One region of the Streptomyces sp. NPDC093510 genome, then DNA from elsewhere that is predicted to be linked to it. Evidence: riboswitches for the same ligand, from Rfam matches in the RefSeq annotation. Region 1 holds a riboswitch; the other holds the start of a gene.

What was found. A riboswitch is a leader RNA that binds a small molecule or an ion and turns the genes downstream of it on or off. The one in region 1 is predicted to bind cyclic di-AMP.
Positions count from the first base shown of each region.
Region 2: it holds a riboswitch for cyclic di-AMP, as region 1 does, so the genes downstream of both, AB0N81_RS27530 (M23 family metallopeptidase) here and AB0N81_RS37885 (M23 family metallopeptidase) in region 1, are expected to answer to the same signal.

Region 1 covers NZ_JBFBEE010000036.1:51,892-59,154, reverse strand. Annotated here, with positions in the region: gene trmB (tRNA (guanosine(46)-N7)-methyltransferase TrmB) at 1-63, shown strand, start outside; gene AB0N81_RS37895 (PrsW family intramembrane metalloprotease) at 107-1,432, shown strand; gene AB0N81_RS37890 (aldo/keto reductase) at 1,477-2,421, opposite strand; gene AB0N81_RS37885 (M23 family metallopeptidase) at 2,493-3,548, opposite strand; cyclic di-AMP (ydaO/yuaA leader) riboswitch at 3,590-3,737, opposite strand; gene AB0N81_RS37880 (PP2C family protein-serine/threonine phosphatase) at 3,959-5,110, opposite strand; tRNA gene AB0N81_RS37875 (tRNA-Met) at 5,265-5,338, opposite strand; gene AB0N81_RS37870 (alginate lyase family protein) at 5,408-6,637, opposite strand; gene AB0N81_RS37865 (nucleoside hydrolase) at 6,744-7,263, opposite strand, start outside.
Region 2 covers NZ_JBFBEE010000018.1:41,622-48,884, reverse strand. Annotated here, with positions in the region: gene AB0N81_RS27545 (DNA topoisomerase IV subunit A) at 1-1,618, opposite strand, end outside; gene AB0N81_RS27540 (pitrilysin family protein) at 1,832-3,193, shown strand; gene AB0N81_RS27535 (pitrilysin family protein) at 3,190-4,575, shown strand; cyclic di-AMP (ydaO/yuaA leader) riboswitch at 4,787-4,949, shown strand; gene AB0N81_RS27530 (M23 family metallopeptidase) at 4,962-5,765, shown strand; gene AB0N81_RS27525 (GntR family transcriptional regulator) at 5,967-6,653, shown strand; gene AB0N81_RS27520 (HPr family phosphocarrier protein) at 6,773-7,054, opposite strand; gene AB0N81_RS27515 (GNAT family N-acetyltransferase) at 7,209-7,263, shown strand, end outside.

The DNA of each region.
Region 1 (7,263 bases):
CTGGACAAGGGCCACGTCGTCCACGACCTGCTGTTCCGCCGGGTCGCCCCGCCGCAGGACTGAGGCACCGTCGCGGCCGCTCCCCACCCTCGTTAGGGTCGACGACGTGGCCACGAGTCCTGCGTATCCGATACCCCCCGAGGCGCCCGCCCCGGGGGAGCTGCGGCGTGTCCGCTGGTGGCAGCGGCGCGCGATACGCGTGGCCGCCCTGGTCACCCTGCTCGCCCTCTCCGGCCTGGTGATCCTGGCCCTGGTCAGGGAGCAGACGGGCACCGAGGGCTTCCTGGTCGGGCTCGGCCTCGCGACCGTGCCGGTGCCGCTGCTCGTCGCCGCGTTCCGCTGGCTGGACCGGGTGGCGCCCGGCCCCTGGCGGAACCTCCTCTTCTCCTTCTCCTGGGGCGCCTGCGCGGCCGCCCTCATAGCGATCGTCGCGAACAGCTTCGCGATCCGCTGGATAGCCACCGCCACCGCCGACCCCACCAGCGCAGACACCCTGGGCGCGACCGTCATCGCCCCGATCGTCGAGGAGAGCGCGAAGGCGGCGGCCGTGCTCCTCGTCTTCCTCTTCCGCAGACGCGACTTCACGGGCATCGTCGACGGCGTCGTCATAGCCGGGGTGACCGCGACGGGGTTCGCGTTCACCGAGAACATCCTCTATCTGGGCAACGCCTTCGTCACCGACCAGCTCAGCCGCGAGAGCGGCCTCGCCTCCGTGACGGCCGCGACCTTCTTCGTGCGCGTCGTCATGTCGCCGTTCGCACACCCGCTGTTCACGGTCCTCACCGGCATCGGCTTCGGCATCGCCGCGCTGTCGGCGGAAGGCCGGCACGTGCGCCGCGTGCTGCTCCCGCTCTGCGGCCTGCTGCTCGCGATGGGCATGCACGCGCTGTGGAACGGCTCCGCGGTCTTCGGGCAGTACGGCTTCTTCACCGTCTACGCCCTCTTCATGCTCCCGTCGTTCGGCCTGCTGACCTGGCTGGCGATCTGGACCCGGCAGCGCGAACTGCGCATGATCCGCGCCGAGCTGCCCGTGTACGCGGCGGCGGGCTGGCTCACCCCGCCCGAGCCGTACGCGCTCGGCTCGATGCGCGCCCGCTCGCTGGCCCGCGACTACGCCTCGTACACCTGGGGCAAGGCCGCGGCCCGCACGGTCGCGGAGTACCAGATGTACGCGACGTCGCTCGCGTTCCTGCGCCACCGGGGCCGTCGCGGCCGGGCCGGACCCGACTTCGTCGTACGCGAGCGGGAGCTCCTCGAAAAGCTCTGGGAGCGCCGTGCGCCGGCCCGCCCCGCCCTGGCGTACGCGGCGGGGGCGACGGCACCGGTCATGCCCCCGATGCCGTACGCGCCGTACGGCCCTCCCCCGTACGGGCAGCCGCAGCCCCACCCGGCGTACGGCTACCCGGCGTACAACCCCTACCGCGACGGCTGAGCGCCGGGCGTCAGGCGGGCATGGCGGTCAGGCGGACGTGGCGGTCAGGCGGACGCGGTGGTCAGCGCCGCGATCTCCGGCTCCGTCAGCTCCAGGTCTCCGACCGCGAGCAGGGCGGGCAGCTGCTCCACCGTGCGCGCGGAGGCGATCGGCGCCGCCACGGTGGGCTGTGCCGTCAGCCAGGCGAGCGCCACGGTCGCGACCTGGGCGCCCCGCGCCGCGGCGATCTCGTCGAGCGCGGCGAGGACACGGTCGCCCCGCTCGCTCCCCACGTACTCCTCGACCCGGCCGCTCCGCGCGCTCTCCACCTGCGCACCCGGGCGGTACTTGCCGGTGAGGAAGCCGGACGCGAGCGCGTAATAGGGGACGGCCGCGAGTCCGGAGCGGGAGGCGACCTCCTGGAGCGGGCCCTCGTAGGTGTCGCGGGAGACGAGGTTGTAGTGCGGCTGCAGCGCGACGTACCGCGCGAGGCCCTCGCGGTCGGAGAAGTCGAGGGACTCCTGGAGCCGCTCGGGGCTGATGTTGGAGGCCGCGATCGCCCGCACCTTGCCGGCCGTGACCAGTTCGTCGAGCGTGCCGATGATCTCCTCGACGGGGACCGACGGATCGTCGTAGTGGGTGTAGTAGAGGTCGATGTAGTCGGTGCCGAGGCGGCGCAGCGAAGCGTCGACCGCGCCCTTGACGGTGGTGGCGGAGAGGCCCTTGTACTCGGGGTGCGCGCCGGCCTTCGTGGCGATGACGACGTCGGAGCGGTTGCCGCGCTCGGCCAGCCACTCGCCGATGAGCGTCTCGGACTCGCCGCCCCGGTTGCCCTCCACCCAGGCCGAATAGACGTCGGCGGTGTCGATGAAGTTGCCGCCGGCCGCGGTGTAGGCGTCGAGGACGTCGAAGGACGCCGTACGGTCCGCGGTCCAGCCGAAGACGTTGCCGCCGAGGGAGAGGGGGAAGACCTCGAGGTCGGAAGAGCCGAGCTGGCGAAGAGAAGTCATACGTCGCTCAACGCGCCGACCGGAGACCTAATTCCGTTCCGTGTATGGCTCACGAAACCGGCGGGGTCATGTCAGGGGTTCAGGCCCTTGCTCTGCAGCCAGCCGAGGGGGTCGATCCCGGCGCCGCCGGGCGTGTGGACCTCCAGGTGGAGGTGCGGGCCCGTGACGTTGCCTGTCGCGCCGACGCGGCCGATCACATCGCCCGTGCTGACCTTCTGGCCCGCGCTGACGTTGAGCGAGGACTGGTGGCAGTACCAGACCTCCGTGCCGTCCTCGAGTTCGAGCACGGTGCGGTAGCCGTAGGCCCCCGCCCAGCCGGCCTCCTTGACGGTGCCGGTGTGCACCGCCTTGAGGGGGGTACCCGTGGGAGCGGCGAAGTCCAGACCCGTGTGGTGCCCGGAGGACCACATGGAACCGGCGTCACCGAAGTGCGACGTGAGGGTGTACGAGGAGGTGGGGATGGCGTAGCTCTTGGCGAGCTTGGCCAGGCGCTCGGCCTCGGCCTTCGCCTTCCGGGCCTCCTCCTCCTTCTTCTTCTTGGCGGCGGCCTTGGCGTCCGCGGCCTTCTCGGCCGCCTTCTGCTGGTCGGCGGCTTCCTCGGCGGCCTGCTCGGCGGCGGCCTGCTCGGCCGCGGTCCGCACGGCGGTGTCCGCCTGGTTCTGCTGGTTCTCGGCCTGCTGCATGATGCGGGCGCGCAGCGCCTCGCCCGCGTCGGTGGTGCCCTGCTCGGCGTCGGTGGTGCTGACACCCGCGGCGGTGAGGGGGGCCGCGACGGCGGACGCGTTCGTGTCCGCCGAGTCGTCGGACATCAACGACCCGACGCCGGGAAGGGACTTGGCCTCCGGCAGCGAGTCCGCGACGGCGCCCACGCCCGGCAGGTCGGGCATCGATATGGAGACCGGCGGCTTGCCGTCCTGCGCGGTGGCGATGCCGCCCGCGCCGACGGCGGCGATGACGCCCACGCCGAGCACGGTGGAGCTGCGCGCGAGCCCGCCGCCGCTCTTCTTGTGCACGCGGTGCCTGCCGCGGACGGGACGGATGGACTCCTCGGTGGGGTTCCACTCCTCGAAGGCGTCGAGGGAGTCCTCGTCGTACGAACCGAAGTCGTCGTCATTCGGTATGTACACGGCTCGGGGGGCAGGCCGGTTGGACGCCACTGGGGCGCGCTCCTTTCCTTCCTTCTCGCCTACCGGGTTAGCTGACGGGTTCGGAGCAGGAAGGTCTCCTACGAACACCTGGCACGGATGCACAGATGCCCGATTCACCCCAAGTTGGTGGTTCCCCGGCTCCCTTGCGGGATTAGGCGCGTGCGCGCGGAGCCGCCTCTAGTGACGGCTGGGACGACCGCGCTGCGTTATCGAACGTTAATAGACAGCGGGTCCGTATTCCAAGCTGTTCCAGCTGATCGTTAACGCTCACCGGCTGTACGTACCGGGACACGAGGGGGCGGAACGGGGCGAGTTGACCCGGGGTCACCAAACACCGGAGCTTCACATTTTCTTGACAGTGTGTCAGTTGTTATGCGGAGGGGTGCCCTTCAGTCACCGGTGGTGACCTCCGGATCGCCGGCGACGGGACGCCGCACCGCGAGCAGCGCCATGTCGTCCGTCATGGCGCCCCCGGTGTGCCGCCGCACCTCCCCCGCGAGGGCGGCGAGCAGCGCGTGCGGCCCGCCGCGGCCGGGAAAGATCCGCCCGCCGAGCCGCGCCGCGGGATCGTAGAACTCCCCCTCCGCGTCGCGCGCCTCCGACAGGCCGTCCGTGTAGAGGAGCAGCGTCGCGCCGGGCGGGAACTCCGACTCGTCCGCCCGGTCCGGCCAGAACCCCAGATCACCCATGCCGAGCGGCAGCGCGGGCTCGCTCGCCGACATGACGCACAGCCGCCCGTCACCGCGCAGCAGCAGCGGCGGCGGGTGCCCGCGGTTGATCAGGCGTACGGAACCCTCCCCGTGCCGGATCTCGGCGAGCACGGCGGTCGTGAACCCCTCGAACGCGTCGAGCCCGTCGCGCCGGGTGCCCTCACGTGCGAGCGCCCGCTCCAGGCGCTGCGCCACCGCCTCCAGGCTCGCCTCCTGCTCGGCGGCCTCCCGGAAGGCACCGATGACGACGGCGACCGCCGCGACCGCGCCCATGCCCTTGCCCCGTACGTCCCCGACGATGAGCCGCACGCCGTGCGGGGTGTCCTGCACCGCGTACAGATCGCCCCCGATGAACGCGTCGGCCTGCGCGGCCTCGTACCGCGCCGCGATGTCGAGCCCGCCGATGCGCGGGTCGGGCGCGGGCAGCACGGCGCGCTGGGTGGCCTCGGAGATGGAGCGGGCGATGGCGAGCCGGTCGTTGCCGCGCCGGACGACACGGTTGATGACGATCGCCAGGGCGGCGACGGTCGCCACGGTGAGCACCTCGGTGACGGCCTCCACGTGGGCGCCGACGCTGTTGCCGTAGTGCAGGACGAGGACGGCGCACGTGGCCGCCGCGCCGGTCAGGACGGTGTTGAGCAGCGAGTAGAAGGGAGCGGCGATCAGGGGGGCCGCCGTGAAGAGCGGGGCGGCGGTGAACTCCGGCGGGGTCGCGGCGTCGTACAGGACACCGACGACGAGGAGCAGGAGGGGCAGCACACGGACGAAGGTCCGCTCGGGCCCGGTGGCCCCCCTGGCCCCCCTGTTGTCGGGTCCTCCTCGCTGCCCCACCGCTTGTCTCCCGCCGCCTCCGCGCCCATCACCGCGCTCCACTCAGGGTTCCCGCAGCGGGGGAAGGGTGCGAGCTGATGCGGGCCGACCGGGTTACGGGGCCGGGAAACACCTGAGGCCGGGAAGCTGATGCTTCCCGGCCTCAGGCCTTCAGTAGCGGGGACAGGATTTGAACCTGCGACCTCTGGGTTATGAGCCCAGCGAGCTACCGAGCTGCTCCACCCCGCGTCGGTAAACACAACTCTACGTCATCCGAAGGGGTGCGTCGAACCACTTCGGCCCCAGGCGCGTGAACCCCTACGCGCTGTCGGCGTGCGTGAGCGTCTCCCAGGCCACGAAGAGGCCGTCCGTCCCCTCCGGCCGCCGCTGCTCCGTGTACCTCTGGGTCTGCGGCATCTCCAGGTGCAGCCGCCCCCGCAGGTGGTTCAGGCCGACCTCCGTGTCGGGCCCCAGGTCGCGCCGCACCTTGCCGCCGCACAGCCAGGGCGGCACGCGCGCGCCCAGCTGGTACTTGGCGTGGAACTCGAAGGCGGCCCGCAGCCGGTCCCTGACCTCCCCGTACAGGTCGACGCCCTGGTGGCGGGCCGTCTCCGCCAGGTGCGAGGCGGCCGCGAGGGAGTAGCCGGCGTGCTTGAAGTTGCGGCAGGTCTCCTGGGAGAGCCCGTCGACGTAGGTGCCCTGCCCGAACCAGTACTTCTTCAGCTCGGCGGCGGTGTCGAGGCCGCTGCCCTGCGGGGAGACCGGCAGCTTCCCGTCCGACTCCAGGTAGAAGTACGCGGGCACACGCGTCCTGAAGTGCCCGACAGCCCGCTCGAACGTGGCGTGGTCGTCGAGGAAGACGGCCATGCTCATGGTGGCGTCGGCCATCACCAGGTCCCAGTTGCCGTTGCGCTCGACGGCCCCGTCCCTGACCAGGGGCAGGTAGGCGTTGCGCAGCATCCGCTCGAAGCGCAGGAGCTGCCCGTCGGTCCACCCGTCGTACGTGTAGCGCACGGCCTCGGCGGCACGCGCCCAGGACGAGGCGGCCCAGGCGGTCTGCAGCCCGGCGTTGTCCTCGGTGTGCCCGGTGATCACCCGCGACCAGGCGTCCATGATCTGCACGGCCTTCTCGGCGTGCGCGCGTTCACCGGTGACGTTCCAGAGCAGGGCGTGGGTGTACGCGGCCAGGGCGTCCTCACGTTCTTCGACGCAGCCACGGCCGGGGCGGGTGTCGGGCGGACACGCCACCACGGCGTACGGCCGCGCCCGGTAGTCCGCCGCCCCGTACTTGCTGTCCCGCATCTGCTCGAACGCCCCCAGCCAGGGCTGCTCCCCGGCCCGGACGTGGGCGCGGGCCCGCCCGAGCTGCTCCTTGCCGACGAGCACGCCGGGGTGCGTGAACGCCAGGTCGAGGGGGCGGGCGGCGGCCGTACGACCGCCGGACCCCTCGTCGCCGTCACCGCCGCAGGCCGCGGCGAGCCCGAGCAGCAGCACCACAAGACCCGCGCCGAGAACCCGCCGCCCCGCTCCGCCCACGGCTGCTGCCATCACTGCACCTCCGGATCGGGCCCCGCGGACCTGACGGTCCAGCGTGGCCCGGCGCCCGGCCGGACGCACGGCGGGCCGAGCCGTCCGGGCGAGCCGCCCCGGCGGGTCAGGCGGTGGGGCGGCGCAGCAGCGTCTCGATGAAGTGGGCGCTGAAGTCGCGCGGGCCGGTGCCGAGCGCCACCCGGCCCGGGTGCTTCGCCCGGTCGAGAATGGACGCCGAGTAGCTGTAGCGGCCTGCCCTGGCCTCCGGCAGGAACACGGTCTGGCCGCGGCCCAGTTCGCTCGCGCACTCGACGACGACCGTGCCGGAGCCGAGGGAGACGAAGGACTCGTCGGCCGCGACGCCGACGGCCAGCGGGTCGTGCAGGGGGCACGATCCCTGGTCGCGGAGTGTGTCGTACGCCTTCAGGTAGGCGCGCATGATGCGGGCCGTCAGCTCCTGGCCGGGTCCCGCGGCGTCCAGGCGGGCCAGGTCGTCGTGGGTGAAGTGCCAGCCGTGCGTGGCGTCGAGACCGACCATCGTGTACGGGATGCCGCTGGAGACCACGATGTCGGCGGCGTCCGGGTCCGCCCAGACGTTGAACTCGGCGACCGGCGTGCAGTTTCCCGGCACCTGGGCGGCCCCG
Region 2 (7,263 bases), on a different contig from region 1:
CCGCGAAGGGCTCGCCGTTGGCCGTGCGGGCCAGCAGGCCCGTCGACGACAGGAGCACCCGGCACGGGTCGTCCGCCACCTGGAGCGAGACCGTCGCGGCCGGGGAGCCGGCCGACTCCAGGAGCACCGTGCGCCGGTCGGTGCCGAACTTCTTGGCGACGGCGGCCAGTTCGGAGGAGACCAGCTTGCGCAGCTCCGCGTCCGAGTCGAGGATGCCGGTCAGCTCGTCGATCTCGCCGTTGAGCTTGTCGCGCTCGGACTCCAGCTCGATGCGGTCGAACTTGGTCAGCCGGCGCAGCGGCGTGTCCAGGATGTACTGCGTCTGGATGTCGCTGAGCGAGAAGCGCTCGATCAGGCGCTCCTTGGCCTGCGCGGAGTTGTCACTGGAGCGGATGAGGCGGATGACCTCGTCGATGTCCAGGAGGGCGACCAGGAGGCCCTCCACCAGGTGCAGGCGGTCGCGCTTCTTGCCGCGGCGGAACTCGCTGCGGCGGCGCACCACGTTGAACCGGTGGTCGAGGTAGACCTCCAGGAGCTCCTTGAGGCCGAGGGTGAGGGGCTGGCCGTCCACCAGCGCGACGTTGTTGATGCCGAAGGACTCCTCCATCGGCGTCAGCTTGTAGAGCTGCTCCAGGACGGCCTCGGGGACGAAGCCGTTCTTGATCTCGATGACCAGGCGCAGGCCGTGCGCCCGGTCGGTGAGGTCCTTGACGTCGGCGATGCCCTGGAGCTTCTTCGAGCCGACCAGGTCCTTGATCTTGGCGATGACCTTCTCGGGGCCGACGGTGAAGGGCAGTTCGGTGACGACGAGGCCCTTGCGGCGCGCCGTCACGTTCTCCACGGAGACCGTCGCGCGGGTCTTGAAGGTGCCGCGGCCCGTCTCGTACGCGTCCTTGATGCCGTTGAGGCCGACGATCCGGCCGCCCGTGGGCAGGTCCGGGCCCGGCACGTACTTCATCAGGGTCTCGAGGTCGGCACCCGGGTGCTTGATCAGGTGGCGGGCGGCGGCGATGACCTCGCCGAGATTGTGCGGCGGCATGTTCGTCGCCATGCCGACGGCGATGCCCGACGCGCCGTTGACCAGGAGGTTCGGGTAGGCCGCCGGGAGGGCGGACGGCTCCATCTCCTGGCCGTCGTAGTTCGGCTCGAAGTCGACGGTGTTCTCGTCGATCGACTCCGTCATCAGGGAGGTGGCGTCGGCCATCTTGCACTCGGTGTACCGCATGGCGGCCGGCGGGTCGTCGTTGCCGAGCGAGCCGAAGTTGCCGTGGCCGTCCACCAGGGGGAGGCGCATCGAGAAGGGCTGGGCCATGCGCACCAGCGCGTCGTAGATCGACGCGTCGCCGTGCGGGTGCAACTTACCCATGACCTCGCCGACGACGCGGGCACACTTCACGTAGCCGCGGTCGGGGCGCAGGCCCATCTCGTTCATCTGATAGACGATCCTGCGGTGCACCGGCTTCATGCCGTCCCGGGCGTCCGGCAGGGCGCGTGAGTAGATGACCGAATACGCGTACTCGAGGAAGGAGCCCTGCATCTCGTCGACGACGTCGATGTCGAGGATCTTCTCCTCGTACGAATCGTCGGGCGGCGGGGTCTTCGTGCTGCGGCGGGCCATCGCTGCTGCGGCTCCTTCACCAAGCAAGTGCGGGTTCTGACGCCGACCATTGTGGACTGTCCCACTGACATCGCCGACCACGACCCGTGCACCGGCGGTGTCACCCGCGACTACGCCGAGGGCGGACCGGGAACTTCGTCAGGTGTCAGCACGCTTGCATAAAGTGGCAGGACTGGCAGAACCAGCAATGTTTTAGCGATCGAAGGGACGTACATGCCCATGGGTCACACGGCCACAGCCGAGGCCGGCTCCGGCGGCCTGACAGCGACCGAGCACCGGCTGGCCAACGGCCTGCGCGTGGTGCTCTCCGAGGACCACCTGACCCCCGTCGCCGCGGTCTGCCTCTGGTACGACGTCGGCTCGCGCCACGAGGTCAAGGGGCGAACCGGCCTCGCGCACCTCTTCGAGCACCTCATGTTCCAGGGCTCGAAGCAGGTGCACGGCAACGGCCACTTCGAGCTGGTCCAGGGCGCCGGCGGCTCGCTCAACGGCACGACGAGCTTCGAGCGCACCAACTACTTCGAGACGATGCCCGCCCACCAGTTGGAGCTCGCCCTCTGGCTCGAGGCCGACCGGATGGGCTCACTGCTCTCCGCGCTCGACGAGGAGTCCATGGAGAACCAGCGCGACGTCGTCAAGAACGAGCGCCGCCAGCGCTACGACAACGTCCCGTACGGCACGGCCTTCGAGAAGCTGACCGCCCTCTCGTACCCGGAGGGCCACCCGTACCACCACACGCCGATCGGCTCCATGGCCGACCTGGACGCGGCCACCCTGGAGGACGCGCGCGCGTTCTTCCGCACGTACTACGCGCCCAACAACGCCGTCCTCTCGGTCGTCGGCGACATCGACCCCGAGGAGACGCTCGCCTGGGTCGAGAAGTACTTCGGGTCGATCCCCGGGCACGACGGCAAGCAGCCGCCGCGCGACGGCTCCCTGCCCGAGCGCATCGGCAAGGAGCTGCGTGAGGTCGTCGAGGAGGACGTCCCGGCGCGCGCCCTGATGGCCGCCTACCGCCTCCCGGAGGACGGCACGCGCGCGTGCGACGCGGCCGACCTCGCCCTCACCGTCCTCGGCAGCGGCGAGTCCTCCCGGCTCTACAACCGCCTCGTGCGCCGGGACCGCACCGCTGTCGCCGCGGGCTTCGGCCTGCTGCGCCTGGCCGGGGCGCCCTCGCTCGGCTGGCTGGACGTGAAGACCTCCGGTGACGTAGAGGTTCCCGTCATCGAGGCAGCCGTGGACGAGGAGCTGGCCCGCTTCGCCGCGGAGGGCCCCACTCCGGAGGAGATGGAGCGCGCCCAGGCGCAGCTGGAGCGCGAGTGGCTCGACCGGCTCGGCACGGTCGCGGGCCGCGCCGACGAACTGTGCCGGTACGCCGTCCTGTTCGGCGACCCGCAGCTCGCCCTGTCCGCCGTCCAGCGCGTGCTCGACATCACGGCGGAAGAGGTCCAGGAGGTCGCCAAGGCCCGCCTGCGCCCGGACAACCGCGCGGTGCTCGTGTACGAACCCGTGACGGCCGCCGGCGAGGGCGAAGACGGCGCCGAGGACACCGAGGAAGAGGAGGCGGCGAAGTGACCGAGGCCGCGACGATGCAGTTCCACCCCCAGCCCCAGGCAGGCACGGCCAAGCCCTGGGCCTTCCCGGCGCCCGAGCGCGGCACCCTGCCCAACGGCCTGACCGTGCTCCGCTGCCACCGCCCCGGCCAGCAGGTCGTCGCCGTCGAGATCAACCTCGACGCGCCCCTGGACGCCGAGCCCGAGGGCCTCGACGGCGTCGCCACGATCATGGCGAGAGCCTTCAACGAAGGCACCGACAAGCACTCCGCCGAGGAGTTCGCCGCCGAGCTCGACCGCTGCGGCGCGACGCTCGACGCGCACGCCGACCACCCGGGCGTGCGGGTCTCCCTCGAGGTGCCGGTCTCCCGGCTCCCGAAGGCGCTCGGGCTGCTCGCCGACGCCCTGCGGGCCCCGGCCTTCGCGGACAGCGAGATCGAGCGGCTCGTGCGCAACCGCCTGGACGAGATCCCGCACGAGGCCGCCAACCCGGCGCGCCGCGCCGCCAAGGAGCTCTCCAGGCAGCTCTTCCCGCCGACCTCGCGCATGTCGCGTCCGCGCCAGGGCACCGAGGAGACGGTCGCGGCCATCGACTCGGCGGCGGTGCGTGCCTTCTACGAGAAGTACGTCCGCCCCGCCACGGCCACCCTCGTCGTGGTCGGTGACCTCACGGGTACCGACCTGGACGCCGTCCTCGCGGACACCGTCGGCGCCTGGACCGGCTCCGCGGGCGAGCCGCGCCCGGTGCCGCCGGTGACCGCCGACGACCGTGGCCGCGTCGTCATCGTGGACCGCCCCGGAGCGGTCCAGACGCAGCTGCTGATCGGCCGTGTGGGGGCCGACCGGCACGACCGGGTCTGGCCGGCCCAGGTCCTCGGCACGTACTGCCTGGGCGGCACCCTCACCTCGCGTCTGGACCGTGTCCTTCGTGAGGAGAAGGGATACACCTACGGTGTAAGGGCGTTCGGTCAGGTCCTGCGTTCCGCGCCGGACGGCTCGGGTGCCGCCATGCTCGCCATCAGCGGCTCCGTGGACACCCCGAACACGGGGCCGGCACTGGAGGACCTGTGGAAGGTCCTGCGCGTCCTCGCCGCCGAGGGACTCACGGACGCCGAGCGCGATGTGGCCGTGCAGAACCTCGTGGGCGTCGCCCCGCTCAAGTACGAGATGGCGGCCTCCGTGGCGGCCACCCTCGCCGACCAGGTCGAGCAGAACCTGCCGGACGACTTCCAGGCGCAGCTGTACCGACAGCTGGCCGCCACCGGCACCGTGGAGGCCACTGCCGCCGTCGTGAACGCCTTCCCGGCGGACCGTCTGGTGACGGTCCTGGTCGGGGACGCCGCGCAGATCGAGGAGCCCGTCAGGGCGCTCGGCATCGGCGAAGTGAGTGTTGTCACCGGCTGAGTGACCGTCAGGCTGTTCGCCGGCCAGGACATATCGGGACCCCGATGACCGCTTCAGGCATCGGGGTCCCCATATGTCCGAATTACTATGGTGGTTGCCTGTCTGCCGTGTGGCGTGCGCTACAAAAAACGACTTCTGTTTGTCGATTGCAGTCGGCCCGTTTAGCGTCGAGCCGGCTGTTCGTCGCGCAGTACGCCGCATCCGCGGCACCGGACAGTCATCGCCGAGTCCCCGTACGGCGCGAGCCAGGGGAGCCGGGGACCCACATGTCCCCTGGGGTGAATCGGGCACCTTGCCGCGAGGTGAGGGGTCCGTAGGAGACCTTCCTGCTCCGAACCCGTCAGCTAACCCGGTAGGCGAGAAGGAAGGAAAGGATCACCCGCCACATGGCGTTCACCCGTGCCACCGGGAAGCACCGTCGTCCGAGCCGCCTCACGCGTACCACCGCGAACGTCGCCGGTGTCGCGGCGCTCACCACCACCGGTGTCATCGGCGGCCTCGCGGCCCCGGCGCTCGCCGCCCCCGACGAAGCGGCCATGGAGCACACCGGCCTCACCCAGGCGATATCCGTGGGCGACTCGCTCGCCGCGAGCATCGACGCGCAGGCCGCGGCGCAGCAGCAGGCCGCCGACGACGCCGCCGCCGCGAAGAAGGCCGAAGAGGCCGCCAAGAAGGAGGCCGCGGAGGAGAAGCGCAAGGCGGAGGCCGAGGCCAAGGCGAAGGCCAAGAAGGAGCGCGAGGCCAAGGAGCGCGCCGCCCGCGAGGCCGAGCGCAAGCGCCTGAACACCTACGTCTCCCCGATCAGCGGCTCGTACGTCTCCACGGGCTACCAGACCGGCGGCGCCATGTGGTCCTCCGGCAGCCACACCGGTGTCGACTTCCACGCGGCGTCCGGCACCAGCGTCCACGCGGTCGGCTCCGGCACCGTCGTCGAGGCCGGCTGGGGCGGTGCCTACGGCAACAACGTGGTCATCAAGATGAACGACGGCACGTACACCCAGTACGGCCACATGTCGTCCCTGGGCGTCACCGTGGGCCAGGCGGTCACCCCGGGCCAGCAGATAGGCCTCTCCGGCTCCACCGGCAACTCCAGCGGCCCGCACCTCCACTTCGAGGCCCGCACCGGCGCGGAGTACGGCTCGGACATCGACCCCGTCGCGTACCTCCGCTCGCACGGCGTCAGCGTCTGACGGACGACGGACCCCGCACAGCTCCGAAAGCCCCGGCTCGCCCAGAGCCGGGGCTTTCGCGTTGCCGTTGTTCCGCCGCCCTTGGCCAAAAGATATCCATGGATTCCGGCCCGCCGTCGGAAATTGCGGAGCTCTGCAATAGAGTCGATGAACGAGCGTCGGTCGACCGCGTTCAGCGGGGATTAAGGCGGAGGTCCGGTCATGCGCGTTGCCGCGCAATCGGTATGCACGGCCATTCGGGACGACATTGTCGCCGGTGTGTACGAAAGGGGTGGCCGGCTCACCGAGGAACTCCTCGCGCGTCGCTACGGCGTCTCCCGCGTGCCCGTGCGCGAGGCCCTGCGCACCCTGGAGGCCGAGGGCTTCGTCGTCACCCGCAGGCACGCGGGCGCGTGCGTCGCCGAGCCCACCGAGCAGGAGGCCGCCGACCTCCTGGAGGTGCGGACGCTGCTCGAACCGCTCGCCGCGGCGCGTGCCGCGCAGCGCCGCACGGACGCGCACCTGAAGGTCCTGCGCGGACTCGTCAGGCTGGGCCAGGAGCGCGCCAGGAACGGCCTCGGGGAGGATCTGCGCTCGCTGGGCGGGTGGTTCCACGAGACGCTCGCCCAGGCCTCCGGAAGCCCCGGGCTCAGCGCGCTGCTCACCCAGCTCCGGCACAAGATCGCCTGGATGTACGTCGTCGAGCCCCCGGCGGCGCCGGTCGAGTCCTGGGCCGAGCACGCCGCGATCCTCGACGCGGTCGCCCGCAGGGACCCCGAGCGCGCCAGGGCGCTCACCTCCGAGCACGCGGAACGCGCGACGGCCGCCCACCGATTGCGCCATGCGCGTCGGGGCGGCCGTGTGAGGAGTTCGCAACATGCCGTAAACACGGTGAGCCTCCGGAATTAACGGAGACGCCGTATACAAAGACAAGAGCAAAGAGCAGCGACAAAAGACTCTATTGCATACGTCGATGGGGTCACCCGGAATTCCGGATGACCCCATTTACGTAATGCAAGGAGCGTGTCCTAGACCGTCTCCGGAAGCTCCTCGAGACCCTCCGAGACCAGCTTCGCCAGACGGTCGAGGGCGGCGTCGGCACCCTCGGCGTCGGAGGCGAGCACGATCTCCTCGCCGCCCTGGGCGCCCAGGCCGAGCACCGCGAGCATCGAGCCGGCGTTGACCGGGTTGCCGCCGGCCTTGGCGATCGTCACGGGGACGCCGGCGGCCGTGGCCGCACGGACGAAGATGGAGGCGGGTCGGGCGTGAAGGCCCTCGGCCCAGCCGACGTTGACGCGGCGCTCAGCCATGTGTTGCTGCCCTTCCAGGTGTCTCACACTTGTCTAGACCAGTGTCTCATGCCGTCACGGGTGCTCTGCCGGACGCGCGTCCCGGCCCCCGACGCCTGCGACCCGTCCCAGCTTGCCCCGGCCCCGGCGGGCGCGCGACCCGTACCCTGGGCCCATGCAGACCCCGTCGGATCAGCAGGATCGGCACGACTACCCCTCCCACTGGGAAG